3 regions of the Oceanobacillus longus genome follow, and region 2 is predicted to be linked to each of the others. Evidence: riboswitches for the same ligand, from Rfam matches in the RefSeq annotation. Region 2 holds a riboswitch; each other region holds the start of a gene.
What was found. Region 2 has a riboswitch for S-adenosylmethionine ahead of ACFOUV_RS00900 (MetQ/NlpA family ABC transporter substrate-binding protein). Riboswitches for the same ligand answer to the same signal wherever they lie in the genome.
Positions count from the first base shown of each region.

Region 1: another riboswitch for S-adenosylmethionine. It lies ahead of ACFOUV_RS11020 (phosphoadenylyl-sulfate reductase); the one in region 2 lies ahead of ACFOUV_RS00900 (MetQ/NlpA family ABC transporter substrate-binding protein).
Region 3: another riboswitch for S-adenosylmethionine. It lies ahead of ACFOUV_RS06525 (PLP-dependent aspartate aminotransferase family protein); the one in region 2 lies ahead of ACFOUV_RS00900 (MetQ/NlpA family ABC transporter substrate-binding protein).

Region 1 is NZ_JBHSAO010000008.1:65,236-75,684, forward strand. It holds gene ACFOUV_RS10985 (SLC13 family permease) at 1-511, opposite strand, end outside; gene sat (sulfate adenylyltransferase) at 611-1,783, opposite strand; gene ACFOUV_RS10995 (NAD(P)-binding protein) at 1,810-2,439, opposite strand; gene ACFOUV_RS11000 (sirohydrochlorin chelatase) at 2,491-3,219, opposite strand; gene cobA (uroporphyrinogen-III C-methyltransferase) at 3,236-4,012, opposite strand; gene cysI (assimilatory sulfite reductase (NADPH) hemoprotein subunit) at 4,042-5,769, opposite strand; gene ACFOUV_RS11015 (assimilatory sulfite reductase (NADPH) flavoprotein subunit) at 5,804-7,639, opposite strand; gene ACFOUV_RS11020 (phosphoadenylyl-sulfate reductase) at 7,785-8,504, opposite strand; SAM riboswitch class I at 8,609-8,712, opposite strand; gene ACFOUV_RS11025 (M20/M25/M40 family metallo-hydrolase) at 8,894-10,449, opposite strand, start outside.
Region 2 is NZ_JBHSAO010000001.1:183,448-193,896, forward strand. It holds gene ACFOUV_RS00855 (rhodanese-like domain-containing protein) at 1-87, shown strand, start outside; gene ACFOUV_RS00860 (ribonuclease J) at 217-1,887, shown strand; gene ACFOUV_RS00865 (hypothetical protein) at 2,036-2,179, opposite strand; gene ACFOUV_RS00870 (CAP domain-containing protein) at 2,362-3,492, opposite strand; gene ACFOUV_RS00875 (hypothetical protein) at 3,703-3,825, shown strand; gene ACFOUV_RS00880 (iron-sulfur cluster biosynthesis family protein) at 3,843-4,163, shown strand; gene ACFOUV_RS00885 (GntR family transcriptional regulator) at 4,331-4,999, opposite strand; gene ACFOUV_RS00890 (zinc-binding alcohol dehydrogenase family protein) at 5,386-6,402, shown strand; gene ACFOUV_RS00895 (gluconate:H+ symporter) at 6,494-7,846, shown strand; SAM riboswitch class I at 8,259-8,370, shown strand; gene ACFOUV_RS00900 (MetQ/NlpA family ABC transporter substrate-binding protein) at 8,457-9,275, shown strand; gene ACFOUV_RS00905 (enoyl-CoA hydratase/isomerase family protein) at 9,397-10,173, shown strand; gene ACFOUV_RS00910 (CaiB/BaiF CoA transferase family protein) at 10,280-10,449, shown strand, end outside.
Region 3 is NZ_JBHSAO010000003.1:129,868-140,316, reverse strand. It holds gene ACFOUV_RS06545 (acyl-CoA thioesterase) at 1-410, opposite strand, end outside; gene cls (cardiolipin synthase) at 445-1,884, opposite strand; gene megL (methionine gamma-lyase) at 2,094-3,278, opposite strand; gene rarD (EamA family transporter RarD) at 3,448-4,353, shown strand; SAM riboswitch class I at 5,063-5,181, shown strand; gene ACFOUV_RS06525 (PLP-dependent aspartate aminotransferase family protein) at 5,284-7,005, shown strand; gene ACFOUV_RS06520 (SGNH/GDSL hydrolase family protein) at 7,303-8,211, shown strand; gene ACFOUV_RS06515 (YpmS family protein) at 8,223-8,858, shown strand; gene ACFOUV_RS06510 (helix-turn-helix transcriptional regulator) at 8,902-9,882, opposite strand.

The DNA of each region.
Region 1 (10,449 bases), on a different contig from region 2:
CCTCATAACCATAATCAACTAACATACCATGGACTACTAAATTTGTAGATGTCCCTATAACGGTAATCGTTCCACCAAGAATGGTGGCATAGGAGAGCGGAATTAAAAACTTTGAAGGAGCAATCCCTCGCTCCTCGCACCACCTTTTGAGCATTGGTGTAAAGGTAACAACGATTGGTGTATTATTTAAAAATCCAGAAAGCAATGAGACAGGTACAAAAAAGCGAATCATCGAACCTAGTAAACTGCTACTGCCAGCGAGCCAGGCTTTCATCATATTTTCTATAATACCGCTTTTCTGCACAGCCCCGGCCACAATAAAAAGAAGGGCTATGGTAAGCATTCCTTCATTGGAAAATCCACTCAGTGCTTCTTCGGGACTGAGTATGCCAGTGATCAGGAATATAATAAGCACTGTAAAAACGACGAAAGCAGGACTGGCAATTTCAAAAAGCAGGGCACTAAACATGGCTATAACCATGACAAGAACAAATATCGTTTCAACTGACATGGGAAACACCCTTTAGAGGTTGTTCAAAAAGCACGGTAAAATGGCCATCGAATGTCTTGGTCCTTTTATCTTCCTCTTGAACTACACCTTTAGTTAATTTTATTTCATTCCTTTAATAAGCACTGCTGCAACCTCCGGACGGGAAAATTCTTTAGGAAGTTCCTCTCCATTACGAAGCTTTTCACGTACTTTAGTACCACTGAGATGAACATGGGATTCTTTACCATGTGGGCATGTTTTTTCCGTACCCATGTTTTCGCATGTTGTACAATAAAATGCATGCTCAAATTTGAATATTTGAATACCGAGTTCTTCTTCAAATTCGGATATTAATTCCTGTGCCTCATAGGTGCCATAGTAATCACCTACACCCGCATGGTCTCTGCCAACAATAAAATGGGTGCAGCCATAATTTTTACGGACAATGGCATGCAGGATTGCCTCTTTCGGCCCAGCATAACGCATTGCTGCAGGATAAACGACAAGCCGAGTACGATTTACAGGATAATAGTTCTTTAAGATAACCTGATAGCTCTCCATTCGAATTTCAGCTGATATATCATCCGACTTCGTTTCGCCTACCAATGGATTCAACAATAATCCGTCTACGGACTCCAGTGCACACTTTTGAATATATTCATGGGCGCGGTGGACAGGATTGCGTGTCTGAAAACCAACAACGGTCTTCCATCCTAGGTCAGCAAATAATTTCCTTGTCTCAGATGGATCAAAATAAAAATCTTCAAAATTACCATGGCTTGGTCGATTCAGCAAATAAATTGGTCCAGCCAGATACACTTCTCCTCTTTCATAAAGCTTCTTTACACCAGGATGAGCGGGGTCAGTTGTACCATATACAAGACTGGCTTCCTTTTCTTTGTCATATGTATACTTTTCTTCCAATTCAAGTACACCATAGAAAACATTATCTTCTCCAATAAGCGCAATCGTTGAACCAATTTCAAAAGACTCTGCTTGCTCCTCAGTTACTGGAAGGGTAATGGGAATACTCCAAATTGTCCCATCTTCCAGTCGAGTTTCTTCAATAACACGTGTATAATCTGCCTGCCCCATAAATCCAGTTAACGGGCTAAATCCACCGATTGCAATCAGTTCCAAATCAGATAAGCTCCAGGCATCTAATTGAAGAGATTGTAATGAATTTAATTTATTTAGATAGGATTGTTTCTGTGCACCAATTAATTCTCTATTTACAAGCTTACCACCGTGCGGCAAGATCGTTTCTGGTTGCTTTTGTTTAGTCACTGCCATCGTTTAAAACCTCCATATAAATATAGTTATCCCATTATCTCGTTTTTGGGCAATTTTCCGAACCAATTCATTGCTTTCATCTGTTTGTTTTTATCCAGAAAGCTATCGGAAAGAAGTTCTTTTAATAGTAGCTTTTGATGCATTTTATCAAACGTAGATTTTTTAATAAGTTGCCGACTTTCAAACAAAAAGTCCAAATAATCTTCATACTTCTCACTATATACAGTTTGAAGATCTCTTTTTATTTTGGTAGAAAGCTGTGGACTTGCTCCGTTGGTTGAAATACCAATCGTTAACTTACCCCGTCTAAAGAACGCAGGAAATTCTACATTTCCCTTGTCTGCTTCTGCTACAGCATTGATAAGGGAATTCGGAGGGGAAGCTTCAATAACAGACTCATTGACCATCGAGTCATTTGTAGCGACGACGATTAGAAATGCTCCGTCAACATCATGGGATTCAAAATATTTTTTCTTCCACTTTAAATTCCCTTTTTCCCAGTGGAAACGAATTCCTTCTTCGATCACCGGACTGATTACGGTTATGGAAGCTCCACCCTGCAATAGAGAATGGATTCTTCGCTCCGCTACATGACCGCCTCCGACAATAACAACATTTTGTTCACGTAATTCAATCATAAGAGGTACTGCTGTCATATTGAACATTCCTTTACTTGAGAAAAAATACTCTATCTTAGATTTTTATTGTTATTTAATAGATTCATAGACACGTTCTTTCAAGGCAGTTTTCATCGCAGAATGATCACCAAGTTGCCGGCAAAGGATGAAACCTTTGTCCGTCTCATTCAACTCACTCACTTTATTTTCCAAAAATTGCATGAGTACCCCTGTGAACCAAAGATAAGGTACGATGAAAACTTGTGATCGCTTTTCTCTTAAGGAAGAATGTATTCCTTGTTCAAAAGAAGGCTCACATGCAGCCAGAAAACAAATATCTACCGGAATATTTATTAATGCTTGCAATTTATCTGCTACATTTTCTATATCTATCTTTGTTTGAGGGTTACGGCTGCCACGACCAACAAGGAGTATTTTTGCATCCGGATTGACTGGAATGTTAGTCTCTTTAATTCGTTCTTCCAAAATAGTAGTAAAGCGATCCTGCACTCCTAGTGGTTGACCATAGGTGAACGTAATTCCAGGATATTTCAGTTTAGAACGGTTCACTTCTTCAGGGATGTCCTTGAAGTAATGCCCTGCACTTAGTAGCAGGACAGGTACAATGGATATCCTAGAAGCTCCTTCCTTTACCAGACGGTCAATACCTTGTGTGACATCTGGCTCAGCTAGTTCCAGAAAACAAATCTCCTGGAGTGGAGCGTTGACCAGTTCCTTTACAGATGTAATACAGGCAATTGCCTCGGTTGTCGCTTCCGTTATGCGGCTTCCATGACTAACATATAGAATTCCTTGCAACTCTTCTCCCTCCTATTCAACCTAAAATAGCCTCAGCAGTAAGCGCCTTTTCTATAGAATCCGTTTCAAACCATTTAATTTGATCTCTAAGCCGGACGACCTCACCGATAATAATCATAGACGGATTCTTGAATGTATGGGATTTATTTAAAATATTCGCCAATGTTCCAGTAACCGTTTGCTGGTTCTCTGTTGTCCCCCAATGAATCAAGGCTATTGGCGTATCTGGATGACGACCATATCGGATAAGTCTTTCGCAAATATTAGGAAGATTTTTTACTCCCATATAAATGCATAGCGTATCAGAGCCTTGTGCAAGATTTTCCCAGTACTTTTCATAAGACTCACCACTTTTACTAACTCCCGAGACAAAAGATACCGAAGAGCTATAATCCCGGTGAGTTAATGGAATGCCTGCATAAGCGGGAGCTGCAGAACCAGAAGTGATTCCCGGGACAATTTCATAGAAGATGCCGTTTTTCTTGAGTAATTCAGCTTCCTCTCCACCTCTACCAAAAATAAATGGGTCTCCGCCTTTTAATCGTGTAACCACTTTCCCTTGGTTCGCATATTTACAGAGCAAATAATTTATCTCGTCTTGCGTAAGCGAATGATGATTGGGACTTTTTCCACAATAAATCAATTCTGCTTTATCTGAAGCATGACTCAGTAACGATTCATTAACTAAACGGTCATATAAAATAACATCTGCTTTCTGAATCGTTTTCAACCCTTTAACAGTAATCAAGTCTGGATCACCGGGACCAGCACCTACTAAATAGACCTTTCCCATTCTTTCACTTCCTCTCTGTAGTCCCAACTTTAACTTTTGGCACTATTTGTTGTATGAAAATCCAGTCCTGAAAGTACTTCTTCAACATACCCGGCACGAACTACAAAATCACCGAAATGTTCTCCATGCTGCCGCTCCTTCGCATACTGCAAAAAGATGGGACGGAGGGCATTCAAAATCTCTTCTTCTCCGATATTTTCAAGGTAGAGTTTGTTCAAACGACTTCCATTGAATGCACCACCAAGGTACATATTGTATTTACCTGGGGCTTTTCCAATAAAGGCAATTTCAGCCAAAGCTGGACGGGAACACCCATTAGGACAACCGGACATGCGGATGACAATCTCTTCTTCACTTAGCCCAGCCTCATCAAGGATGACATCCATCTTATCCAACAGAGCAGGAAGATACCGTTCAGATTCTGCCATGGCTAGCCCACAAGTCGGAAAAGCAACACATGCCATGGAGTTTCTTCTCAATCCAGAATAATGCTTTCCTTCTGTAAGCTTATATTTCTCAACCAATTCGTTGATCTGTTTCTTATTTTTACTCGTAACATTTGCGATAATCAAATTCTGATTCGGGGTCAGTCGAAAATCTCCCTTATGTACCTTAGCAATCTCACGTAAACCAGTGCGAAGGGGATAGTCTTCAAAGTCTTTAATTCGACCGTTTTGAATGAAGAGAGTCAAATGCCACTTGCCTTCTCCTTTCACCCAACCGTAACGATCACCGTTCGACTCAAAGTGATACGAACGGGGCTTATCAAGATCCCATTCTAATCTTTCATTCAGTTCATCTTTGAACCAATCAATCCCTCTAGCATCTATCGTATATTTGAAACGCGCATTCTTTCTGTTGGAACGGTTACCAAAGTCTCGCTGAATGGTAACAACCTTTTCTGCTACCTCAGCTATTTTTTCCGGTGTACAGAACCCAATCACACGGGAAACTTGTGGATATGTTTTTGTATCACCATGTGTCATTCCCATGCCACCGCCAACAGCTACATTAAACCCTTTTAGTTTTTCATCTTCCAGGATCGCTATAAACCCTAGATCCTGTGAAAAAATATCTACGTCATTGGATGGTGGAACCGCGATACCGATTTTAAATTTACGTGGTAAATAGGTATCTCCATAAATGGGTTCATTTTCTTCACGGCTATCGATAACTTTTTTATCATCCAGCCAGATTTCATGATATGCATTCGTCTCAGGTAATAAGTGATCACTTAGTTTCTTGGAACATTCATAGACCTCAGCATGAACCTCAGATTGCTCAGGGTTAACATTACACATTACATTCCTGTTAATATCACCACACGCCGCAATCGTCGTCATCAAAGCCTCGTTCATTTCCTGCATGGTTTTCTTGAGATTCCATTTCAATATTCCGTGCATTTGAAACGTCTGTCTAGTAGTGAGTCGCAATGATTCATTTCCATATTTATCTGCAAGGTCATCCATGGTCAGCCACTGTTCCGGTGTCGATACGCCACCTGGCAAACGCACACGAATCATGAATTGGTAAGCAGGTTCAAGCTTCTTACGTCGCCGCTCATCCCTTTCGTCTCGATCATCCTGTTGGTAACTTCCATGAAACTTTAATAGCTTATTATCGGATTCCGAGATAGCTCCTGTAATTCTGTCCTCGAGCCCCTCTGCAATTGTTCCACGTAAATAATTGCTGTCCTTCTTAATGTGTTCCGTTTCATCTAGCGGTCCAACTTGCTCTGGAATTTTATTTTTACTCATGCCTTTATTCTCCTTTCCGTATACCTTCTTATCGTTAATATACGTCACGTTGATAGCGTTTCTGTTTGCGCATTTCACCCAAGTATGCTTCTGCTTCTTCATGGCTGAAGCCACCCTCTTGTTCGAGAATTGCAGTTAGTGTAGCATGAACATCAGTTGCCATATGTTTTTCATCACCACATACATAGACATGTGCCCCTTCATTCAGCCATTGATAAACTTCCTTGCTCTTTTCAAGCATCCGGTGCTGAACATATACCTTCTCAGCTGTATCACGGGAGAAAGCCACATCCATTTTCGTAAGTACACCTTCATTGAGCCAGTTCTGCCATTCTGTCTGATATAGAAAGTCAGTTTCAAAGTGCTGGTCACCGAAAAATAACCATGTTTTCACCTTAATATCTTCCTCTTCTAATTCTTCTAAGTAAGATCGATATGGAGCCACACCAGTACCAGGTCCAATCATGATTACAGGTGTTTCTGTATCAAAAGGAAATTTAAAATTAGGGTTAGGGTGGACATACACTGGCATAAGTTCTCCTGGTTCAATACGTTCAGCAATCTGTTCCGTGCATACACCAGCCCGATCACGTCCATGTGCATGATATCTTACTGTTCCTATTGTTAGTTGCACCTCATCTGGGTTTGCTTTATAACTACTCGCTATCGAATAGAGTCGAGCTGGAATCTTTCTCAGAATCTGAATAAATTCACTAGGTGCAATGGATTTTGGTGGATAGTCCTTTACCAAATCGAGCAAATCTCTTCCATCGATATAAACCTTTCGCGCTTCTTCCTGTCCTGGTTGTACAAGTACATGTAACGCTTCATTATCGAATAGCACTGCCGCTTGCTCCAGTAATGGCTTCGTAAGTCTAGTAATCTCGAAATTAGAAAGCAATGCTTCTCTTAACGAACGGATTTCTCCCTGTTTATTCACTTGAACGGTCTCATCCGGATTCCATTTCATTTCCTTAATTAATTGGTCTACAAGTTCAGGATTATTTTGCGGTAATATTCCAAGGCTGTCCCCAGGTTCAAATACCAGATTCGATCCTTCAAGAGATAACTCAAGATGACGATTTTCTTTGTTTGATCCTCGCCCACTCAAATTTAAATTATCTAAGATTTCAGCCATATATGGGTTGGTCCTTGTATAAACCTGTCGTTCCTCCAAAATAGTTCCAGCTGCTTCCTGTACTGCAAGGGAGGATTCACTTTCTTGTGCTTCATTTAATACTCCTAAGACTCCCTCTATCCATTCTTCTGCAGGTTCATCAAAATCCAAGTCACAATCGACTCTTGGATACAGTCTTTCTCCTCCAAGTTCCTCTAGACGCTTATCGAAATCCTTGCCAGTCTGACAAAAAAATTCATAGGACTGGTCTCCGAGAGATAATACGGAAAAGCGAACGTCTGTAAGTTTAGGTGCCTTTCTGCTATGAAGAAATTCATAAAAAGAAATCGCATTATCTGGTGGTTCCCCTTCTCCATGGGTGGCAGATATAATCAGTAAATCTTCAACCTTTTTTAGATCCTTTGTTTTAAAATCATCTAATGCAGCTATTTTTACCTTTAAATTTTTCCCTTCTAACTTACCGATTGCTTCTTCGGCAAGTCTTTGGCCAGTACCTGTTTCAGATCCATAAAGCACCGTCACTTCCCTGGAAGCAATCTGAACAGCAGGTGGAGCTGCTACGGCAATACCGTTGGTAGCAGTCTCCCCATTTGGAATAGATTCCGTTACCTGTATAGCTGCAAGATATCCACCAAGCCAATTTCTTTGTGCTTCCGTTAACGTTGGTAAAAGGACATTAAGATTTTCTGTTTGCTCTTGACTAAAAGGACTATTCATTACATTTAACTGCAAAGCTCTTCACCCCACATAATTTCATTTTTCCCATCCTAACTGTATGTCTATTAATTTAGGCATAAAGTATTGTATCCAAAGTTGTTTACTTGGTTTAAACTTTAAAAATTTTTCTTCTAAAAAGTGAATCTAATTAGAAGGATTTTCAGCTTGTATGAAGGCCACACTCCGTTTTATTGAATCCTGACCATCTTCCTGCACGTGAATCCGTAGAATCCGTTACTTTCGATGTACATGGGATACAACCAATACTCGGGTAACCCTGATCGTGCAATTCATTATATGGCAGGTTATTTTCCTTGATATAATCCCATACGTCATCCCAGGTCCAATGAATTAACGGGCAAACTTTGATCGACTTAAATTTTTCATCTTTATTAACAAAATCAGTTTTACTCCTTGATAGCGATTGTTCTCTTCGTAATCCAGAAATCCAAGCAGGTGCCCCACTTAGCGCTTCTTCAAGAGGCTTTATTTTTCGAATGTAACAACATTGATCAGGTTGGCGTTTCCACAGTGCCGAACCATGCTGATTAGCCTGTTCTTCCAGTGTCAAATCAGGTTTTTTTAGTTGAATGCGCAGTTCAGGATACTTTTCCTTTGCTTTATCAATTAAGTCATATGTTTCCTGAAAATGAAGATCTGTATCCAAAAATACAATCTCAGCATTCTTTTGTACTTTGGAAATTAAATCAACTAATACTACTCCTTCCGCACCAAAACTGCAGGCATAAACAATAGCGTCACCGTATGTTTCGTATGCCCATTGGAGAATTTTTGAAGCACCTTTTGTTTGGTCTGTCGGAATCCAGTCTTTATACGGGTCACCAGTAAAATCACTGTACGTAACCGAATAGTTATTCATACTTCATTCCTCCATTTATCGGTTAAATAAAAATAAACCCTCATTCTATATTATAAGAAGAGGATTTGCTAACTTTGCCTTTTAATAGGCTAGCTTTTTTTCTCTTCTTATCTTTCAGGTAATTCACCTGAAGGAGTTGGCACAGTATTAAATCCAACCTGTTGCCGAGGTTTCATAGGGCCCTTCCCTCCACCTCTCTGGATAAGAAATATTAACACAAGTAATTTGATATGAATTATCTGTATTGTATCTTTTAAAAGCATGAAAGTCAACAGTTGTTTTGTAAAATATTAATTAATTATAAATATTTAACTAATATAGGTTATCATCTTTACAAATCTTTTTAATACGAATGCAAACTAAAAGAAATCCCCACTAGGGAATCTCTTTTAGTTTGCATTACTTATCATATGAATCAATTCTTCCATGATGATTGGATATTCTTCAAAGGCGTTTTTGATATTCAGACGCTCCGTTCGTTTATGTGCATCGTGTCCATACGGTCCGACGTTTATAACAGGTGCATTTAGCTTCTGCATTTCTTTGAATGGTAAAATATAGCTGTCACCCCAGACCGGTGTGTTTTCTTCAAAAGCATTCCAGCCTTCTGCAGTACCGGAATAACTTACATAGCTGAGGTCACATATTCCATTTAAGTAATGAATCCGTTTTATAGGCAAGTTGAATTTTTCTTGTGCAATTTTCTTTACAAACGAAGTACACGATTCGATTAGTTCATTACCAGTGGAGTTGACAGCCGGATAGTATGGCGGTGCCAGCAATACAATAATTGCAGGAGCAAGTTCCTGACATTGAATCATTAGTTTATCGGTAATGCGCAGCGATTTTTCTCGATCATCCCAAGCTTCATTGTAATGAATATCTGCTTTAACATCACTTACATATTCCTTACCCAGTTTATTGGTCGCATAGGTTACTAAATCTTTATAACGAATCACTTTTACTTTTCCAATTGGTTCAACATGATGCCTCTTGCAAATTTGTTCATACGCTTCATTACACTTTTCTGCAGCCGTTTCCGCTACCTTCTCAAACAAATCAAAGGCCTCTGACGCACTCCGCTTCATAAGAAATATATTATACAAGGCAGACGAACGGTATGGAGTCTGTGTAGAATAATGCAACCGCAAATCCGTTTGCTGCAAGGTTACAGGAAGTGGTGTCGTCTCCCCGAGAACGGTTTCCTCAAATAAATCATTCCACTCCATCTCTCTTGTCATGAAAGAAGAAATATAAGGGGAAGTCATCCCACTGAGTGGCTCACCTGCATGTGTTTCTTTTCCATAAAATAAAGAAGCAGCAAGTAATTTTCCAATGGAACCTGTGTACATATAATGGGATATATCGGTAGGATCCTGACGAAAAGTAGGTTCACTGTTTAAAAATATTTTGTATGTGAATTGATGTTTTTCCTGAAGTTTCTCCAGAATAGGAACAGCAAAACGCATTCCCGCTGAGTTTACTTCTTCGTCAGGTACGGTTAATAACAGTAGATTAATTGGCCATTTTTCCACACTTGCCTTTTCAATGAGACTCATATGCATCACAAGCCCCATCTTCATATCCATTGTGCCACGTCCAAAAAGAAATTCTCCCGATTCTAAATCTTTTCGTACTTCTTCTTGAAACTCATCCTGTCTCTCCAATAATACTTTCGTAAGTTCCTCTGGTTGAGTAGCCAAAGGTTCCAAAACGCCATATTCCTCTGTATTCACCGTATCAAAATGACTTATTAGACAAATTGTCTCTTTAGCCTCAGGATGTTTATAAAATGCTGTTAAAAATTTTCGTCTCAAATCAGCATCATGGGTGGAAAGATAATCCGGGAACTGCTGGAAATACTCCAAATTCTGAAGCTTGGCACGTAACTTCGCAGGAAATTGTCTCTCCCCTTCTGATAATGTCATACTTTTCCAGCTTACAA
Region 2 (10,449 bases):
TCTGGTTCATTTTTAGGTATATGCCTCTATGAATACTACAATGATGTCGTTACTAGAAGGGAAAAGCTTGTATCGGGAAATTCTTAATAATCTATGCGCACGCCAATTTCTCCTCCTATTCGTCACGAGCAGTTTCCTCTGCGTCACCCTCCCCACTAATAAATGGAAACCAAAAGGGCATACTACGGTTAAAATTTAAAGTGGGAGGACAAAAAAATGAATACAAGGGAGAATATCCTTTCTATCTTCGCCTTAGGTGGCTTACATGAAATCGGTAAAAATATGTATGCAATTGAATATTCAAATGATATCGTGATTATCGACTGTGGAAATAAATTTCCTGATGAAAGTTTATTGGGAGTCGATTTGATTATTCCGGATTATGCTTACTTAGTAGAAAATAAGGATAAAGTAAGGGCTTTAATTGTCACACATGGCCATGAAGATCATATCGGGGGGATTCCGTTCTTCTTAAAAACGTTGAATGTACCTGTTTATGCCACTCGCTTCACTCTAGGATTAATTGAATTAAAATTGAAAGAGCATAAACTTCTAAGAGAGAGCGAACTTATTGAAATTAACTCGAATTCAAATTTAACCATTGGAGAAATAACTGTAAACTTTTTCAAAGTGAACCACAGTATTCCGGATTGCTTGGGAATGGTTTTGCGCACACCACAAGGTAATATTGTACATACAGGGGATTTTAAATTCGATTTAACCCCTGCGAATAATGAGCATTCGGACATTCAAAAAATGGCCGAAATTGGTAAAGAAGGGGTCTTGCTTCTATTGTCCGAGAGTACCAATGCGGAACGTCCAGGGTGGACCCCATCTGAACAAATGGTAGGGGAACATCTAGACGCAGCATTCATGAAAGCCGAACGCAAGATTATTATTTCTACCTTTGCTTCTAATATTAGCCGTGTGCAACAGGTCGTGCATGCAGCACAAAAAATGAATCGTAAACTTGCGTTGCTCGGAAGAAGTATGGTTAATGTCGTAGCGGTCGCTATGGATCGTGGTTATTTAACGGTTCCGGATGGGATGTTAATTGAACCCCATGAAATTAATAAAATGGATCCCGAAAAAGTTGCTATTTTATGCACGGGTAGTCAAGGAGAACAAATGGCTGCTCTTGCTCGCTTGTCCACTGGAGATTTCCGTGGTGTTGACATTTTATCAGGAGATACGGTTATCTTTGCGGCAGGTCCAATACCTGGGAATGAGAAAAATGTCACGAGTATTGTCGACAACTTATTTGCGCTCGGGGCAAAAGTGATTTATGGATCCGGGAGTTCGTCGGGAATGCATGTTTCTGGTCATGGTTATCAAGAAGATATCAAACTGATGCTTACATTAATGAAACCAACCTATTTAATTCCTATTCATGGAGAATACAGGATGCTGCATCATCATCGAATGCTCGCTGAATCTGTTGGCGTTGAGCAAGAAAATACTTTTATTATGAGTAATGGGGATGTCGTTGATATTGAAGATTCCATTGCCCGTCAAACTCGGAAAATAGACGCGGGGAATACGTATGTAGATGGTGGAGATGTAGGCAATGTAGGGGAATTTGTATTACGGGACCGCAAACAGCTGTCAGAGGATGGAATGCTCATGATTATTTTAACGATGAATAAAGCTGATGGAAAAATCATTTCTGAACCGGAGACGATTTCTCGTGGTTTTTTGGATCGTGATTTCGCGGAACTTCGAAAAGATATTAATCGAATCACTTTAAAAACGGTTAACGAGCTACATGAAGCAAATAAATATAATAGGAATGGAATGAAAAAACAAATCAAAAAAGCCGTACGACAATATGCTTATTCTCAAACGAAGAAAAAGCCCATGATTGTTCCGATATTTATTGAAATTTAAATGAGGAAATCTCCTTTGCTTATTTGAGAAATTTTATATCCACTTAAAAACCCCACCTATTTATGATTATAAACAAGTGGGGTTTCTATTTAACGTCGATCTCTGCATCTAAATCTAATGGAGTTTCCGTTTTTTACACTTCCTTTTCTTAAACAGCCAATTTACTGTACTCGCTAATCTGGTCTTCCGTCAATTCCTGTACAAAATGATAAAAGTTAACAGATTCCATACCATACCTTTCACAAATAGACAAGTAACCACGATATGCTGTCAAACACATATTTTCCATCATTTCTCCTCCTTTTGTTATATAACAGTTGTTATATTGTTTAATATAATATATAACAGTTATCGTTCTCTGTCAATAGTTATTTTTAGAATTTTAGAAACAGGAAAATAACAATGAAAAGCATTGCAAAAGTAAGTGACCGAACAGCTCTAGGAACTGTTCGGTCTTTTAGAAGTAATTTACAACTACTTCGTCAAAAAATTCTCCGTATAATATGGTCTTGAATCTGAATCGAATGAAACACCAACAGCAAGTGTTTCATAACCTTCTTTCAATATGTTTTCTCTATGACCGAGCGAGTTCATTAAGCCTTCATGGGCAAAAATACTGCTTGGCTGACCGGCAGCAAGATTTTCTCCGGCTGTACGGAAGACAATATCATCTTCTGCCATTCGGTCAAATGGTGATTGCCCTTCCAGATTTGTGTGACTGAAATAGTTGTTTTCAGCCATATCTGAGCTGTGGTCCTGAGCTGTTTCTCGTAATGGCTCGTTCCAGTCCAACACGGAAAGTCCGTGATTCACTCTTACGGCATTTGTTAAATCGAATAATTGATATTCCAATCCCTCGTTTAACGCTTCACTAGGCTCGGGATAGTATGCGTCTTTTTGGTTTTCGAGTTCACCACTAATGATCTGAATCGCTGTTACCGTACTGTTCTCATGCTTGTCATAAAAAATAGTTACATAATTGTTATCGATATGAAATGTATCATATTCTTCATTGGCTTGAATTTGGATATTGATGAACCCTTTACGTATTGATTGAAGTGGTTCACCTAGTACAGATAGTACAGACTCCCTTGTACTGTCGTAGGTAATTCCATCGGTAGAGGATAATAAGTCTTGATTGGTGTATAAGCCGGTAACTTTATCCTGCTCATCATAAGCAGCCATGAAAAAGTTGTGATAATTATCATGATAGGTCATCCACTCAACCCCATATTCATTCATGGAGGAGCGCTCTGGAGCACCTGTATGTTGCTCCAGCTCGGAACGTTCATCACCAATTTCAGCATTGTGGATTGAAAACGATTGGTCCTCTGGAGCCTCTAATGGAGGTTTTTCAGGATCAGGTTGTGAAGGCTGTTCGTTATCCTTTTTATCCTCTGTTATCGTACCAATAAATGATTGAATCTCTTGATTTATCGTATTTAACACAGCAATCACATTTGGATGTTGTCTAATTTCATTGACATCTGTTCGAATTTCTTCATAAACTCCCGTAAAACCGGAATCCTGGAAATCCTCTCCATAAAAATGCCAAAGAGTTCCTGCTATTAGCAACAAAACGATGATATTTCTTAATTTTGGCATATGTTCCCACCCTGTCGTACTTCTAATTCATCTATTGTAGCAAGTATCATCAGTATGAACAAATATGAGAAAGGTAGTAGTATTTTGAGACTTACGTAATAAAAGTAGAATTTCATATGTTTTCTGGCCGAAATGCAATTGTGTATAATGAAAGTATGATTACATCGATACCATTTGTTAGTTGAAAACAGATATGGGAGGTTAAAGCAATTGGAAAACAAAACGTTCTTCATTCTTATGATTTCTATACTATTCGGTGTTGCAGGGATGCTTGATATCAAGTATAAAGGCTTATTTTATCGTCAAGTGCAGAAAGTATTCAAGACCAATTGAAACAAGAAAGGGGAAACATGATGAAAATAGACATCCGCGATAAAGCAGTAGAAGAATTGTCCCAAATTACATTCCAAGAAGATGAAGGAATACGAATTCTGGCTGAGTTTGTAGGTACTTGTTCCATTGCAACGGACATCGAATTGTCTGTTGCAAAAGCGAAAGAAGATGATTTCGTACTTGTAGAAAAGGGGATTAACTTCTTTGTGCCAAAAGGGTCGGTAGCGTCTTTACCGGAAGAAATCATTTTAGATTTTAAAAATGGGATGGGATTTAAAATTTCATCTAAAGAGGAAACATTAGGGTATAATTTTAAGCTGAATAATCATAGAAGGTAAGGCCACTTTTATTGAATAGATGTGGCAGGCGACAGAGAAATAATAAGATTTTTCAAAATAAAGTTGTCTATAAGTAGAACCTCCATGATTTCTACTTACAGGCAACTTTTATTAGAAATTAATTATGCCTTCAATGAATATTCTGCCGACCTCCAAAGATTCTCACTTTATAGATTCACTTCATCCCATCGTAATTTAGCTTCCTTTTTAATACTTTCAATGTGCTGCGTTATTGTATCAGAAAAGAAAGAAAAATTACGATCCCTTATTGCCTCATATAAACTTAGGTGATCTTTGTGCCTTTTTATAGTGCTTTCTCGTGAGGTGGAGTGGACGATCCGGGATAAGGATACATGCGTATTTAATGAAGTAAACATATCTCTAATTTTTTTATTACCTGTCCAATCTATTAAAGTTAAATGAAATTGCATATCTAACTTATTATACGATTCAAAAGGAAAGGGTGTCACTTCCAGAAATGAATCCATTTCCTGAATAATTTTCCCCCATTGTTCTATCTTGTCAGTTGGTAAGGTATTAATTATTTGCCCAGCAGCCCAGATTTCAATCATTAATCGTGCATCGAGTACTTCAATAAACTCGGTAAAATTTAATTCCGTTACATACGTACCTTTACGAGGAATGATTTCTATTAGTTCATCATAAACAAGTTGGTTTATTGCATCCTTTACAGGCGAGCGACTCACACCGAATTCATCTGCCAACTTTTGAATATCTAACTTATTACCAGGCAAGTATTCTCCAGAAATAATTTTACCACGCAGCACCTCATATACTTGCTTTGTTAAAAGAGAAGTTTCAATTTTAATCATCATTTAATTCCCCTTTGTTCTATTTTCAATTGTACATTTTCAGTATAATCTACTATCGGATTACCATTTATTATATAGGGCTTTCAATAAAAAGAAAACTCTAATTTTTTTAAAAATAAAAGTATTTGACTCCTAATAATTATTATTGTATCCTAATAAAAGTGTTGTGTGAAATGTAACATGTTACATTTCACGTAAGCGGTTTCCATTTAAAAGCTTTTCTATTTACCCTCACCATATGCTCAATAGATTATAAATTAACGTGCTAAAGATGGTAGGGTCATAACAACATAAGTCAAAGATTTAAATATTTCTATCTACAAGATTTTCTTTGTTATGTAAATGAAAGGGATTACAAGTTTGTTGCAAACTTAAAAGGAGTGGACAAGATGAAGGCAGTACAGATTCCAGAAGCAAATAAGATTGAGATTCTGGATATACCAGAACCAGATTTAGAACAGGCAGGTGATGTGAAAGTAAAGATAAGAAGTGTGGGCATCTGTGGTTCAGATATGCATATCTATCATGGTACTAACCCTCTCGCGACATATCCAAGAATCGTTGGACATGAAGTAACTGGAGAAATAGTGGAAATTGGTTCGGAAGTAAATCATGTAGCGGTTGGTGATCATGTCGTGATTGAACCAATTAACTATTGCGGCGAGTGCTATGCATGCAAAAGTGGAAGACCAAACGTATGTAAAGAAGTTTCTGTATTTGGTGTACATGAAGATGGTGGGATGAGAGAGTTTGTTATATTGCCAGAAAAACAAGTACATCAAGTGGCTTCTGAGATTGAATGGGACGAAGCGGTAATGGCTGAGCCTTATACAATAGGTGCCCAAGCTACATGGAGAGGGAGTGTTCAGGAGGGACAAACGGTCTTTATCCAAGGAGCAGGACCCATTGGTATTACTGTCTTAAAAATGGCTAAACTGCGTGGAGCAACTGTTATTATTTCCGATTTTACAAATGAACGTTTGGAATTTGCGAAAGATAATGGTGCCGATTTCACATTAAATCCAGCAGAAGTTGATTCTATAGCTAAAATAAATGAAATTACGAATAACGAGGGTGCAAATGTGGTCATCGATGCAGTTGGAGTTCCTCAGACATTTGAATTGGCTGTGGAGGTAGCATCACCAGCTGGAAATGTCGTAACACTTGGCTTTAATGAAACGCCTTCATCGATTGCAATGATGCATATCACTAAAAAGGAATTAACCATTACAGGTTCAAGACTACAAACCAATCAATTTTCAAAAGTAGTGGAACTGATTAATGCAAAGAAATTAACTCATAACGGCCTGGTAACGCATCGATTCCAAGTCGATCAAGTTAAAGAAGCATTTGAATTTATTGAAAAGAACCCAGATAAAGTTAGAAAAGCTGTTATAGAGTTTTAGAAACATAATTCAAACGTACTTCGTCTATTAGAATTACAAAAGTTTAGGAGAATACGAACGTTACATTTAAAGAGAAAAGGGAGAGAAAGTCATGCCATTACTTATTACTGCATTGGGTATTTTACTTCTATTAATTATGATAATGAAGTTTAAAATTAATACGTTTATTACATTGGTGGTTGTTTCATTCTTACTTGGCCTCGCACTTGGAATGCCAGTAAATGAGATTATGGGGTCCATTGAGGCTGGTCTTGGAAGCACATTGGCGAGCACAGGATTAATTTTTGGATTTGGTGCCATTCTTGGTAAATTAATCGCAGACGCAGGCGGGGCACAGCGGATTGCAATGACTTTAATTGCAAAATTTGGCGAGAAAAGAGTGCAATGGGCAGTTATTTTAACCGCATTTATTCTCGGTATAGCGCTGTTCTTTGAAGTAGGTCTAGTATTATTAATTCCTATCATTTACCAGATTGCTAAACAAACAAATATATCATTTCTATGGTTGGGTCTTCCAATGGCTACAGCATTGTCTGTAACCCATGCATTTCTACCGCCACATCCTGGTCCAACAGTTATTGCTGATCAATATGGAGCCAATATAGGAATGGTATTATTATACGGATTTATTATTGCGATTCCGACTATTCTTATTGCGGGTCCGTTATTTACGAAATATGCAAGAAAAATGGTCCCTGCAGCTTTTGAGAAAGCCGGTGAGGGAAGCATTGCGAAACTTGGTGATGCGAAACAATATAAATTGGAAGATACGCCGAGTTTTGCTATAAGTGCATTTACAGCATTATTCCCAGTTATTTTGATGGGTCTTTCAACGATCTTCACCCTTATAAAGGATACTGTCGGAATGGATGACAATTTATTCTTTGATATTATTGCGACTTTAGGAACTCCTTCCATGGTAATGCTGCTTTCTGTATTACTTTCTATTTATACGATGGGTATTGCCCGTAAGATTCCAATGACAGATCTTATGGAATCAGCGGAGAGCTCAGTAAAAGCTATTGGTATGCTATTACTAATTCTTGGTGTAAGTGGCTCACTGAAAGAAGTTTTGATGGATGGTGGAGTAGGCGATTATGTCGCTGAAGTTTTTGAAGGAAGTACCATTTCACCATTACTGCTTGCTTGGTTAATTGCAGCTATTATAAGACTAGCACAAGGATCAGCAACAGTATCAGCATTAACGACAGCAGGGTTGGTTCTACCAATGGTGGCTGATTCAGATGTTAACCTAGCATTAATGGTATTGGCTACAGGTGCTGGTAGTATTATAGCTTCTCATGTTAATGATACAGGTTTTTGGATTGTTAAAGAATCATTTGGTTTGTCGATGAAGGAAACATTTGCCACATGGACCGTCTTAGAAACGATTATCTCTGTTAGTGGTCTTGCATTTGTACTACTTTTAAGCTTGTTTGTATAGTAACTTTGTAACCGAACAGTGCCTGTCACTGCTCGGTTTTTTGATTGTTTAGGAAATTATAAAATTGTATGTTGTAGATAACGTAAATACACAGAAACAGCCACGTCCAGCTCCAGCGCCCAATGACTATTGGACTTCCCTCACCTCCGTAAGATAAGTCAACATCGGTTCGCATACGCTCACCGTGTTTCCCTCACCTCCGTAAGATAAGTCAACATCGGTTCGCATACGCTCACCGTGTTTCCCTTATCTCCTACGGCTCAGTCCAGTCCATACGTCGCTAACCGGGCGCTTACGCTTTTGTTCTTATGGAATCACAAAAGAAATGAAACAGAAAATAAAATAAGTATTGACGCAATTAGAATTATACGGTAATTTAAATAGATAGAATTGATAATCGAATAGTAAAAATCTCTTATCAAGAGTAGCTGAGGGACTGGCCCGTTGAAGCTCGGCAACCTTTATGCGTTACAGCATAGTAAGGTGCTAAATCCTGCAAAACGTAATGTTTTGAAAGATGAGAGAGGATCCCTGTAGAATTTTACAAGCCTCTCTTTCTTATAAGAGAGGCTTTTCTATTATCAGTGACTTACAACAAGGGGGAAATGCAATGAAGAAGTTAGGATTTATCTTATCGATTATTTTACTAGTTGGCGTACTTGCTGCTTGTGGAGATGATACATCTGACAGCTCTACAATAAGTGAAGATAAATTAGTTGTCGGCGTAACTGCTGGTCCACACGAGCAAATCGTAGAAGTCGCTGCTGAAGTTGCTGCTGAAAACGGACTGGATGTTGAAGTGAAGGTGTTTTCCGATTATGTGCTACCGAACTCCGCATTATCAGAAGGGGATTTGGATACGAATAGTTATCAACATGGACCTTTCTTAGATCAATTTAATGAAGATCATGAGACAGATTTAGTCCCTGTTGGTAAAACCATTCTAAATCCTATGGGTGTTTATTCGGAAACCTATGAAAGCATCGAGGATCTTCCGGATGGTGCAAAATTTGGATTACCAAATGACCCAACAAACGGTGGACGCGCACTATTTATATTAGAAGAAGCTGGGATAATTACATTAGAAGAAGGCAAAGAAGAAACAGCTTCGATTTATGATATTGTAGATAATCCGAAAAACCTGGAGTTTATCGAATTAGATGCTGCGCAAATTCCAAATCAACTAAGCGAGGTTGATGCAGCTGCAATTAATACAAATTTCGCTTTAGGGGCGGGAATAAATCCAAAAGAGAATTCTATTCTATTGGAATCAACCAACTCACCATATGTTAACTTTATTGTTGTACGTGCAGAAAATGAAAATGATCCAGTGATTGAAAAATTCGTAAATGCGTATCAATCCGATAAAGTGAAAGCATTTATCGAAGAAGAATTTCAAGGTTCAGTACTTGCAAGTTGGGATGAATAAGGATAAATAAGAAAAGAAGAATGTTGCGTATTTGGAGCAGCATTCTTTTTCGAAAGGGATTCAATCGCTCGAAAACCGACTTGCAGCACGATTGAAAAAGATTAAATTGGAGGGATTACGCATGTCACATGAACTTTATATTGAAAAGGATGGCGCGATTGCAACGATAATCATTAACCGTCCACAAAAAAAGAATTGCTTCAACCTTGCCATGTTTCAAAGGCTCGAAGAATTACTTGATGATCTGAAACAGGATGAGACAATCAAACTCTTAATTGTCCGTGGGGTGGATGAAACAGCCTTTTCCGCTGGCGCTGATATTAGTGAGTTTCTCGAAGTCCGCCTGCATGCGAAGAAAGCAAAAGCATATAATGATTTCGCACTTGGAGCCATTGAAAAACTATATCGGTTTCCGAGGCCGACGATTGCCCTTATCCAAACACTGGCAATCGGTGGTGGTCTGGAGCTTGCGAACGCATGTGATTTCCGGTTTGCAACGTCAGGCAGTAAGGTTGGCATAACCTCTGCGAACATCGGCATCGTATATAACTTAGCAAGTACAAAGCGTTTATACAATTTAATTGGCCCATCTAAAACAAAGGAATTGCTTTATACAGCAGAACTCCTCACAGCAGAAGAAGCGCAAGCCATTGGTTTAATCGACTACATATATTCTCAAGAGGAAATCGAAGGCAAAGTACTAGCATTTGCCAATCGGATTCTTAGCAAATCACCGGTTGCAAATTCTGGCATTAAGCAAGTAATCCAAGCAATTACCGATGGAGAAAACACAGAGTCCGACGCTATTTCAGATCTTATTCTTGAATCCTATAGCTCCGATGATTATACAGAAGGAATCCAAGCCTTCCTTGAAAAAAGAAAGCCAAATTTTCTATAAAGGTGATTCATGAGGACTCTTTTTTCCAAAATATCCTATCCTCCTCTTGATCACGCATTTATGAAAACTAGACAACAAGAAAATAATCATAAAGGAGTACATCAAAATGGAACAAGCATTAAAAGGCATGAAGGTAATTGATTTATCACAAGTTTTAGCAGGACCTTATTGTACGATGGTATTAGGTGATATGGGCGCAGATGTCATTAAAGTAGAGAAATATCCAAAAGGCGATGATACCCGGACAATGGGGCCCTATATTCATGAAGAAAGCTA
Region 3 (10,449 bases), on a different contig from region 2:
ATTTTTTCGTGATCTGATTCGGGATAAACTGGCGAGACCGGGACTGGTTTGCCATCTGAATCAACTGCTACAAATGTCATAAATGCTGTCGTACATACTTGTCTTTCTCCTGTTACAATATCTTCAGTTATTGCCTTTGAGAAAACTTCCATCGACGTGTGGTGTGTCCATGTCACAAATGCCTCTATGGAGATGTAATGCCCAACTTTTACTGGTGCAAGGAAATCAACTGAGTCTGTTGATGCTGTAACTACGGGGTTTTTGGCATGTTTTACTGCAGCAATTCCAGCAATATCATCTAAATGCGCCATTAACTTGCCACCAAAAAGTGTTCCATAAGCGTTTGTATCAGGTGGAAGGACGTGTGTTGTTTTTAATGCAATTGATTTTGAACAAGGCTTTGCTTCCATGTGAATTCCTCCTAACAATTTCTGGTTGTAAGAACTATAGGACCGGGGAGATCAATCTTGAAATGGACTCCTTGAAACGTATCCCTACCGATCTCTTTTCATAAAGTTTTTTCGTCATCTGTGTGGATAACTCAATATCTTCGTTAAATTTCTGAACCAATTTTTCGGCGATAACTGGATTATATAAGAATGCATTTACTTCAAAGTTCAGTCGGAAGCTACGAACATCAATATTTGCGGTACCTACCGATGCAATTTTTCCATCTACGATAATTGTTTTCGCATGGAGAAATCCATTTTGATAAATAAATATTTCTGCTCCAGCATTTAAAAGATCGCCACTATTGGAAAGTGTTGCCCAATAGACAAAGGGGTGATCGGGTTTATTCGGGATCATAATTTTTACATCTACACCCGATAATACTGCTATCCGTAATGCATCACGAAGACTCTCATCAGGGATGAAATAGGGAGTTTGAATATACACATATTCCTTTGCGGCCATAATCATTTTAATATAGCCATTCTTGATTTGTTCCCATTCCGAATCAGGACCGCTGGAAACAATTTGTACACCAATATCACCACTGGGACTTGTATTATAAAAATGCTCATCATATTGAACTTTCTCGTGGGAAGCCTGATTCCAATCAAGAATAAAACGCGTCTGCATATTCTGCACAGCATCTCCTGTCAGACGTAAATGCGTGTCCCGCCAGTAGCCAAACTTTTTGTTTTTACCAAGATATTCGTCACCCACATTGAAACCACCGATATAACCGACCTTTCCATCGACAATCGTCAATTTCCTGTGATTTCTATAATTAATTTTAAGATTGAATATAAACTTTGAAGGGAAAAAAGCTTCCACCATGACACCAGCATTTTTCAATCGTTTTATATAGCTTTTTTTTAATGAGCGTGAACCCATAGCATCATACAATAAACGAACATCTACACCTTCGTTTGCCTTTTTGATTAGCACTTCAGCCAGGCGCCCGCCAAGCCCATCACTACGCATAATATAATATTGCATATGAATATGATTGGTCGCCTTCTGCAAATCCAGAATTAATGCATTAAACTTTTCTTCTCCATCGGTAAGAATATCGACATGATTATTTTGCGAAAAAATGGAATCATCATTCCGTAAATGAAGATATACCAAATCTGCGTATGGGGCTAATTTCTGGTTATTAAAGATATGTTCCTTTTCTTCAATTAATCTTAGTTGTGCTTGAACAGCTGTTTTGACACCCATTCTACTTCTTTTATCCCATGTGAAAATCCGTCGTTTGCTTATTGGTTTGCCAAAGATCAAATAAAGGAAAAATCCTGCAATTGGTATAAATAGAAGGACCATTAGCCAAGCCCATGAAGAAGTGGGATCTTTTCTTTCCAAGAATACAATGGAAGCCCCTAATGCTATATTTAAAAAAATGATAAATCCTAATAAAAAAGATAGTATTTCCATGACTGACAGCCCCCTCCTCTTTAGAGTGTGTATGTAATCTTCTACTTTATAATATAGCATAGAAATTTATTCCAAGATAATTAAGACAAATTGACAACGTTAATGTCTTCCATTTCCGCAACTTTTCCCGACTTATAATCGATACAAAACAAAAACACGTCTGCTCCAGCTTTTACTGGTTCAGACGTGTATAAGTGAAGTATACCCTTTTATATTTTGTTTAAAGCCTGATCCAAGTCAGACCAAATATCCTGCCATGCTTCTAGACCGACTGAGAGTCGAATCAATTGATCAGTTATTCCCATTCCTTGACGGGTTTCAGCTGGAATTACTGCATGGGTCATTGTGGCAGGGTGCTCGATCAATGATTCTGCATCTCCAAGACTCACTGCAATTTTTAAGAAAGTTAAATGGTTCAGTACTTGCTGCGCCACTTTCTTATCTCCTTTGATTTCAAAGGAGATAACCCCTCCCCCACGTTTCATTTGCTTTTCTGTGATAGAAATATCAGGGTTCTTTTCGTCATCTGGATAATAAACATATGCTACCTTTTGATGATCCTTTAGTTTTTCTACGATTTTTTCTGCATTATCACAATGACGATCAAGTCTAACAGGCAATGTTTTGAGCCCTCGAATCAAAAGCCAGGCATCGAATGGGGATAGCACACCACCAATATCCTTTTGTGTTGTGCGTGCAACTAAATCGATAAATGATTCTTTCCCTACCGCCAAACCAGCAATAACGTCCCCGTGTCCTCCGATATATTTCGTTGCACTATGAATAACGACATCACAACCGAGGTCTAGTGGGCGTTGTAAATATGGGGTAGAAAACGTATTATCAACGACTACAGGTATATGATATTCTCTTGCAACTTCAGCTACCATCTGTAAATCGATGAGCCTCATTGTCGGATTGATTGGTGTCTCCACATAAATGACAACAGTTTCAGGTTTTATGGCCGCTCGGAGTTCAGCTTTTGTTTTCATATCCGTGTAATTCGTAATGATATTGTATTTTTCTTCCATCATCGTCAATAGTCCAAATGTGCAACCGTACAATCCAGAAGAACAGACAATGTGATCATTTGCCTTGGTCAATGCAATTAAGACAGCTGAGACTGCCGCCATGCCTGACCCAAAAGCAAGACCTTTTTCACCGTTTTCCAATGCTGCCATCCGATCTTCAAGGACACGAACAGTCGGGTTACCAAGTCGGGAGTAAATATACCCCTCTTCTTCACCAGCGAAGCGACGTTCTCCTTGTTCTGCATTTTCAAAAGTGTAAGTAGAAGTTTGAAAAATTGGTGGAGTGAGACTTCCAAGCATATTTTTTGAATCATAGCCCTGATGGATGACAGCAGTTTCAAAATGGTCCTGTTTCTTTTTCATGAAATGACTCCCTTCACATACATTTACAATTTATAATCTTTACTACTATCATAAAGGAAATCGCACTTACTTGAAAGCGTTTTCTTCAATGGTTTCCAAGCCCATTTATTGCTTTATTCATTTTTTCAATCTACTATTATCATAGTCTCATTTGAAAAGGAGTAAAAAGATGGATAGTCGTCAGACAAAGCTAGGGATTCTATATACATTCAGTGCATATCTCCTATGGGGTTTTCTTACAATGTACTGGAAACAGCTCGAATATGTTCCTGCTGGCCAAATTCTAGCGTATCGCATTGTATGGTCATGTGCTTTTATGCTTCTGCTTGTTATTTCATTAGGAAAATGGCGGCCATTCATTCGCGAATGCCATGCAATTATTAAGGATAGAAAAAAGTTATTTGGTATTACTGCAGCTTCTATCGTCATCAGTTTGAATTGGTTTTTATTTATTTGGGCAGTTGTCAGTGGCCATGTACTACAGGCAAGTCTGGGCTATTATATTAATCCTTTAATCAGTATTTTACTTGGGATAATAATCTTAAAGGAGTCCGTCTCAAAAGGACAGGTCATTTCTTTTATCCTTGCTGCAGCTGGTGTGCTTTACCTTACTTTCAGCTATGGTGTTTTCCCATGGGTATCTCTGCTGCTGGCCACATCGTTCGCATTGTATGGCTTGTTGAAAAAAACGGTTGATATTGGTGCTTTATATGGTTTAACGATTGAAACAATGATTGTTGCTCCAGTTGCCCTTATTTATTTATGGGTAATTCCAGTAAATTCCTTTACGATTCAGCCATTTATTACCGCTACAAATCTATATTTAATTGGAGCTGGAATCGCAACAGCTGTTCCTTTATTACTCTTTTCAAGTGGAGCCAAACAGATCCCTTTAGCAATGGTAGGTTTCCTGCAGTACATCACACCAACCATGATGCTTATTTTAGGTGTATTTCTTTACAATGAAACGTTCACCACGGCCCATTTAATTACATTTATCCTTATATGGACTGCATTGTTCATCTATATGTTCTCTGTCTACAAAAGACCAAAGAGACAGACCAAATCGGAATAGCTTGTATAGGTTCCAACAGTTAACTGGGGTAAACTAGAATATCTTTAATAACCACTTTGGTAACCTTGGTAAAAAAAGGATGTTTTCGTACTGTTTATAGCCGTTTAATCATCACAGAGTTGAGATAAACTAAGAACTAGAATAGGGAACTTCGGCGATCGCTCTGGGAAATACACTGCGCTTTTCGCGGGCGGCTGGTGAGCCTCTTCATGCTGACGCATTTCAGAGTCTCACCTATGCCTTCCTCCCGCAGAAGTCTCCGTGTATTTCCCATAGCTAGTTAGAAGGTTGCTGACAATTACTTCTTGCGAATAGCTGAAATAGCATCACATTATACAGCTTCACCAGTCCGGGTGAGCGGCGGGCGGTGACTCCTGCGGCAATAGCACGTGTCCGAAGACCCCGGAGAGTGGGTTTCTCGAGGAGGCTGAGGCCGTGCCCGCGGAAAGCATCCGCCCAGAGCGATCACGGACGGCAGCAGAAGTACTTATCTCCCAGGATAAACCTAGGTTACGTCGCAATTTATAGAAAAGGTAATTAAAGTAATCGTAAATAGCTTTGGCGTATAAATATATCCAACCCTCCTAATCTACCAAGACTTATATGTCCATTTCACTCTGCGAAAGTTGAGTTAAATATTAATTTTTCAGAAACCTTATTGACAATTATTCGAAAACATTATATACTCACACTAATATAATAAAGCAATCTCTTATTGAGAGTGGTGGAGGGAATAGGCCCTGCGAAACCCGGCAACCATAGAGCAGACTCGTCTGTTGTTAAAGGTGCTAAATCCTACAGATCATCGATTGATCTGGAAGATAAGAGGAGGACTGATTCGTACATACGCCCTCTTCTTAGGAAGAGGGCTTTTTGCTTATCCTCTTCCTCCAGATATGAAGAAAACTAATTAAATGGGAGGAATTACTTATGACAAAATTTCATGTTCAAAATTCAGAAACCGTATTACTTCACGGAGGCCAGCAGCCAGATCCAACAACAGGTTCACGGGCAGTTCCAATCTATCAAACTACTTCTTATGTATTCCGGGACACAGAACACGCACAAAATTTGTTTGGATTAGCTGAGCCGGGAAATATTTATTCAAGAATAATGAATCCGACAGTGGATGCATTTGAACAACGAGTAGCTCAACTCGAAGACGGCATAGGGGCTGTAGCTACTTCATCAGGGATGGCCGCAATTACCCTGGCAATCTTGAATATTGCAGGCTCTGGTGATGAAATTATTGCAGATAGTAATCTATATGGCGGTACATACAATCTATTTGCTACGACACTTCCTCGTTATGGAATAAACGTCAAATTTGTTGATGGAACCAATCCAGATGAAATTGAAGCAGCAATAACTGATAAAACAAAAGCTGTTTTTGGAGAAATTATAACGAATCCAAGTCTTTATGTATTTGATGTAGAAAAGGTTGCCGATATTGCCCATGCACACGGAATTCCTTTAATTATCGATAATACCTTTGCCACACCATATATTGCAAAACCAATTACGTGGGGCGCTGATATTGTTGTTCATTCTGCAACAAAGTGGATTGGAGGACATGGGACAACGATTGGTGGCATTGTGGTAGACGGCGGAAGATTCAATTGGGATAACGGACGTTTCCCGGGATTCACAGAGCCTGATGAGAGCTACAATGGATTGAAATACAAAGATCTTGGCCCAGCTGCTTTTATTACAAAATTACGTGTTCAATTATTACGTGATATTGGAGCTTGCCTAAGTCCACAAAACGCATTTCTACTTTTACAAGGTCTCGAAACACTTCACTTGCGTATTGAAAGACACACAGAAAATGCACAAAAGGTTGCACAATATTTACAGAAGCATCCTGCTGTGGAATGGATTAGTTTCCCTGGACTGGCAGAACATCCTTCTCATAAGCTTGCCCAGAAATATTTCAAACTCGGCTATGGTTCCATTATAACTTTCGGTATTAAAGGTGGTCGTGATGCCGGCAGAAAGTTGATTGACAGTGTAAAGCTATGGTCACATGTTGCCAATGTTGGAGATGCAAAATCATTAATTATTCACCCTGCCTCAACAACACATCAACAATTAAGTGCTGAGGAATTGAAAAAAAGCGGTGTGACGGAAGAACTTGTTCGTCTATCCATTGGACTCGAAGCTGTTGAGGACATACTTGCAGATTTGGATCAGGCAATCGGCAATGCAACGGGACAAACAGGTTTAACAAACGTGTCAGAAGAAGCAGAGGCAATCAAATGGCTCCTTTCATCACCATTTGACCGTAGTAACGGATTACGTCCAAAGGTAATTGCAAGCATCGATATTGATCATGCTTCCAGACTCACTTTGGAAAAACAAGGATTCAAGGTTATCCAGATTGGAGAAGGTTCGGAGGAAGCGTACGAGAAATTAACAGCGTACCCGTCCCCCATTGATGCATTATGGGTAAACAGCAAGGAACTCCCTTCCACTATTATTGAGCAACTAATTAATAAAGAAGGGAAAATTATCTTTGCCGAGCATACAAACAATCAGGAATTATTAGAACATGCCGAAGCTGCGGGAATAATCCTTATTAAAGGTAAAAATCCTGCTGAAGAAGCTCTTGCCATCCGTAGTAATTCATTGAGGGAGACGATAAACGTTTGATGAAAACTGGTTTACAAATCCATAACTTAGGGAATGTTCTTTAATACCATAACAAAAATCGCCTTCTTCAATGAAGGTGATTTTTTTAGTTCAAAAGTTTAACTTCTTATTTTATTGATAACACTATTAAAAGGATGTTTATAAAGGTAATATAAGAGTTGGAAAACCTATCGAAAATTGAAAACTTTCATAGATTGGTATTTGCTTCAATAGGGTATATGATTAGAATAGATTTAGATGGACAAATAGACATTCCTTTACATAAAATATAACAGCTAACTGCTTAGGTGTGATGACATGAAGAAAAAAAGTATATTTATTATTTTAGTAATCGTAATTATTAGTAGTACGGCAATTATTTATTTTATGAATCAAACAGATTCGAAAACCTCCGAGCCTTTTATGAAATCCGAGGAAGCGGAAAAAGAGTCACAATTGGAAGAACAGATAGAATTCGAAGAAGAAGAGGAAACGAATGAGGCTGAATCGGAAGAAACAGAACAACGGACATTTCCACAGATTATAGCTGAAACAGTACAAAGCACAGTGGACTTCTTTACAAACCAGGAGACTCATATTGTCGCTATTGGCGATTCCCTTACACAAGGTGTTGGTGACGAAACAGAACAAAACGGGTACGTAGGGATTTTGGATCGGACGATAAATGGCAACAAGCAAATTGCTCAAATTGATAACTTCGGAAAGCGTGGAAACCGGACAGATCACCTATTAATGCGTTTAGAAGATGAGGAAATTGCGAGTTCTATTAAGGATGCCGATATCGTATTGATTACCATTGGTGCCAATGATATTATGCAAGTAGCTAAAGAAAACTTCACCAATCTGGTAATGGAGGATTTTGTTTTTGAACTGGATAATTACGAGAAAAGACTCCGTGAAATATTTGAAGAAATTCGCAGACTGAACCCGGATACTAAAATCTACCTGCTTGGGTTTTATAACCCATTTAAACAATATTTTCAGGATATAAAAGAACTGGATTTAATCGTCGAAACTTGGAACACTACCGGAAATAATGTTGTGAGCGACTATGAAAATACAACTTTTATACCTACGGAAGATTTATTTACAGATACGGATACAGACCCAGAGACAACTCTATTTGCTGATGATAATTTCCACCCGAACTATGAAGGATATTATCGGATTGCCAAACGGGTACTTGAATATATTACGATTAGATAAGGATGAACGCTATGAAAGAAAGAATACAGCGTTTGAAGATGAAGAATAAATGGAAAAAGCTTTTTTATAGCTTACTTGCCTTTAATATATTTATCATTATACTGTTGCTTTCACTCATTTTTTGGCCTGTATCAGAAAACGAAATACCAGTTACGGAAGAACAAATGGAACAGGATAGTTCTGAATTTGTTATACGGACATCGAAACAAAATTTGAACAGTCTAGTCAATGCCTATATTGAAAAGTTACTGGGAGATACAAGACATCATTACAGAATCTCCTTGGAAGATGATGTACATCTGATTGGTGAGCTTCCTGTATTTTCAACAACTGTTCCGCTATCCGTTCATTTTGAACCCTTAGTCCAGGAGAATGGGGACCTGATTTTACAACAACGATCCATATCCGTAGGGCTACTTGAGCTCCCAAATCAAAAAATCATGGAATATATGGATAAATATCTTCCTATGCCTGAATGGGTTACCGTTAATCCAAAAGAACAGGAAATATATGTTGCCGTTACAGATATGGATATTCAAAGTAACTTTCAAGTTGCCGTTCAAACAATTGATTTAGAGGCCAACAATCTTGCCTTTAAATTAAAAATCCCTTATGAAACATTAGGGATCGAAATGCTAAGAGATTAATTAGAAGGAGCTGCATGAAAAAATGCATCTCCTTCTCTGTATACTATTCATATACTTCCATCATCTTTTGAATTTGACGTTTCATCCGTTCTTTCAGATGTTCAGGCTCAAGCACTTTTGCCTTATTCCCCCAGGTCAAAATCCAATTAATTAATCCATCCGATAGCTTTGCCTTTGTTTTTAAAACGAAATAATTTTCATCGAGCTCTTTCATATCTGCTTCTTGTCCAAAACGATCGAGCACTACATTCACAAGATCTTTATGAAATCGAATTTTGATCCATATTTCCTCTCCTGCAAACATATGGAAGCTTTGATTGACATAGTCTTGTAGATTAAAATTTTTACGGACAAATTTAGTTTCATTTATTTTAATATGACGTATTCGATCAAGGCGATAATGTCGCATTTGATCATTTTGTTGAAAACGGCCGATCAGATAATAGTAATCATTTTGCCAAATTAACGCATAGGGTTCCACGAAGTATTGATCACCATCTCTGTTGTATTCAAATTCCTTATGTATGTTGTATTTCCCATATTGATAGGTAAGCACCCTCTTCTCCGATATAGCTCTATGTACAAAATCAATATTGAGTTTTACCATCTCATAATCCATACTCGATGTTTGACTGAATAGGATAGGTTCCGGCAATGTATTTGCTATTCGTTTGCTTGTCAGCTTTTTCACTTTATCAATCAAATTATTCTTTTCCTTTTCTGTAATAAAGCGCGCCGATAATACCGCATCAATAATTAATCGTAACTCGTATGTTTCAAACAAACGTGCCTGGTGACTATATAGAATCTTCCCAAACTTTCCTGTATTGCGTACTATTTCGAAATCTGTCTCATCCAGTATTTCCAGGTCCCGTTTGATTGTCCGTTTGTCAAAACTCGTATCTGTCATCTCCAACTGCAAACGTTCAATCATTTCCTGAATTCCCAATTCATTCTGTTCATCGGTTTTTTCAAATAACAACTTTCTTAAATTTAATAACCGATAATTACTCTCACGTTCCATAACCTCATCTCCTAATAAATAGCTTAACAGATTTACGCATCCTTAATAAAGGCTCTTGCATAAGTGTTTTTCTTTTTAATCGTCTCAGTTGAGGTAAACTTTGAAGTAACTTATCTCGCCGTCCGGGATCGCTCTGGGCGGATGCGCATCCTTAGGGCACGGCCTCAGGCCCGAAGAGAAAACCACTCTTCAGGTCTTCGGACACGTCTGTTCTAAGCAGGAGTCACCGCCCGCCGCTCACCCGGACTGGTGAAGCTGTAGGAGGTTATTTTATCTATTAGCAAGTGTAGTCATAGTCAGCAACCTTCCAGCTCTGGGAAATATACGAAGACTCCAGCGGGAGGAAAGGCATAGGTGAGACTCTGAAATGCGTTAGCATGAAGAGGCTCACCAGCCGCCCGCGGAAAGCGAAGTATATTTCCCAGAGCTGTCGCCGAAGCTTCTGCATACTATAGAAAAATCAGCAGTTACTTCGGAGTTAATAGATTTTATGAAATAACAACATCTCTTTCCGGCGGGACGAGGAGTGTGCAGTGCCTATCTTCTAAAAAAAAGCTTAATAAATGA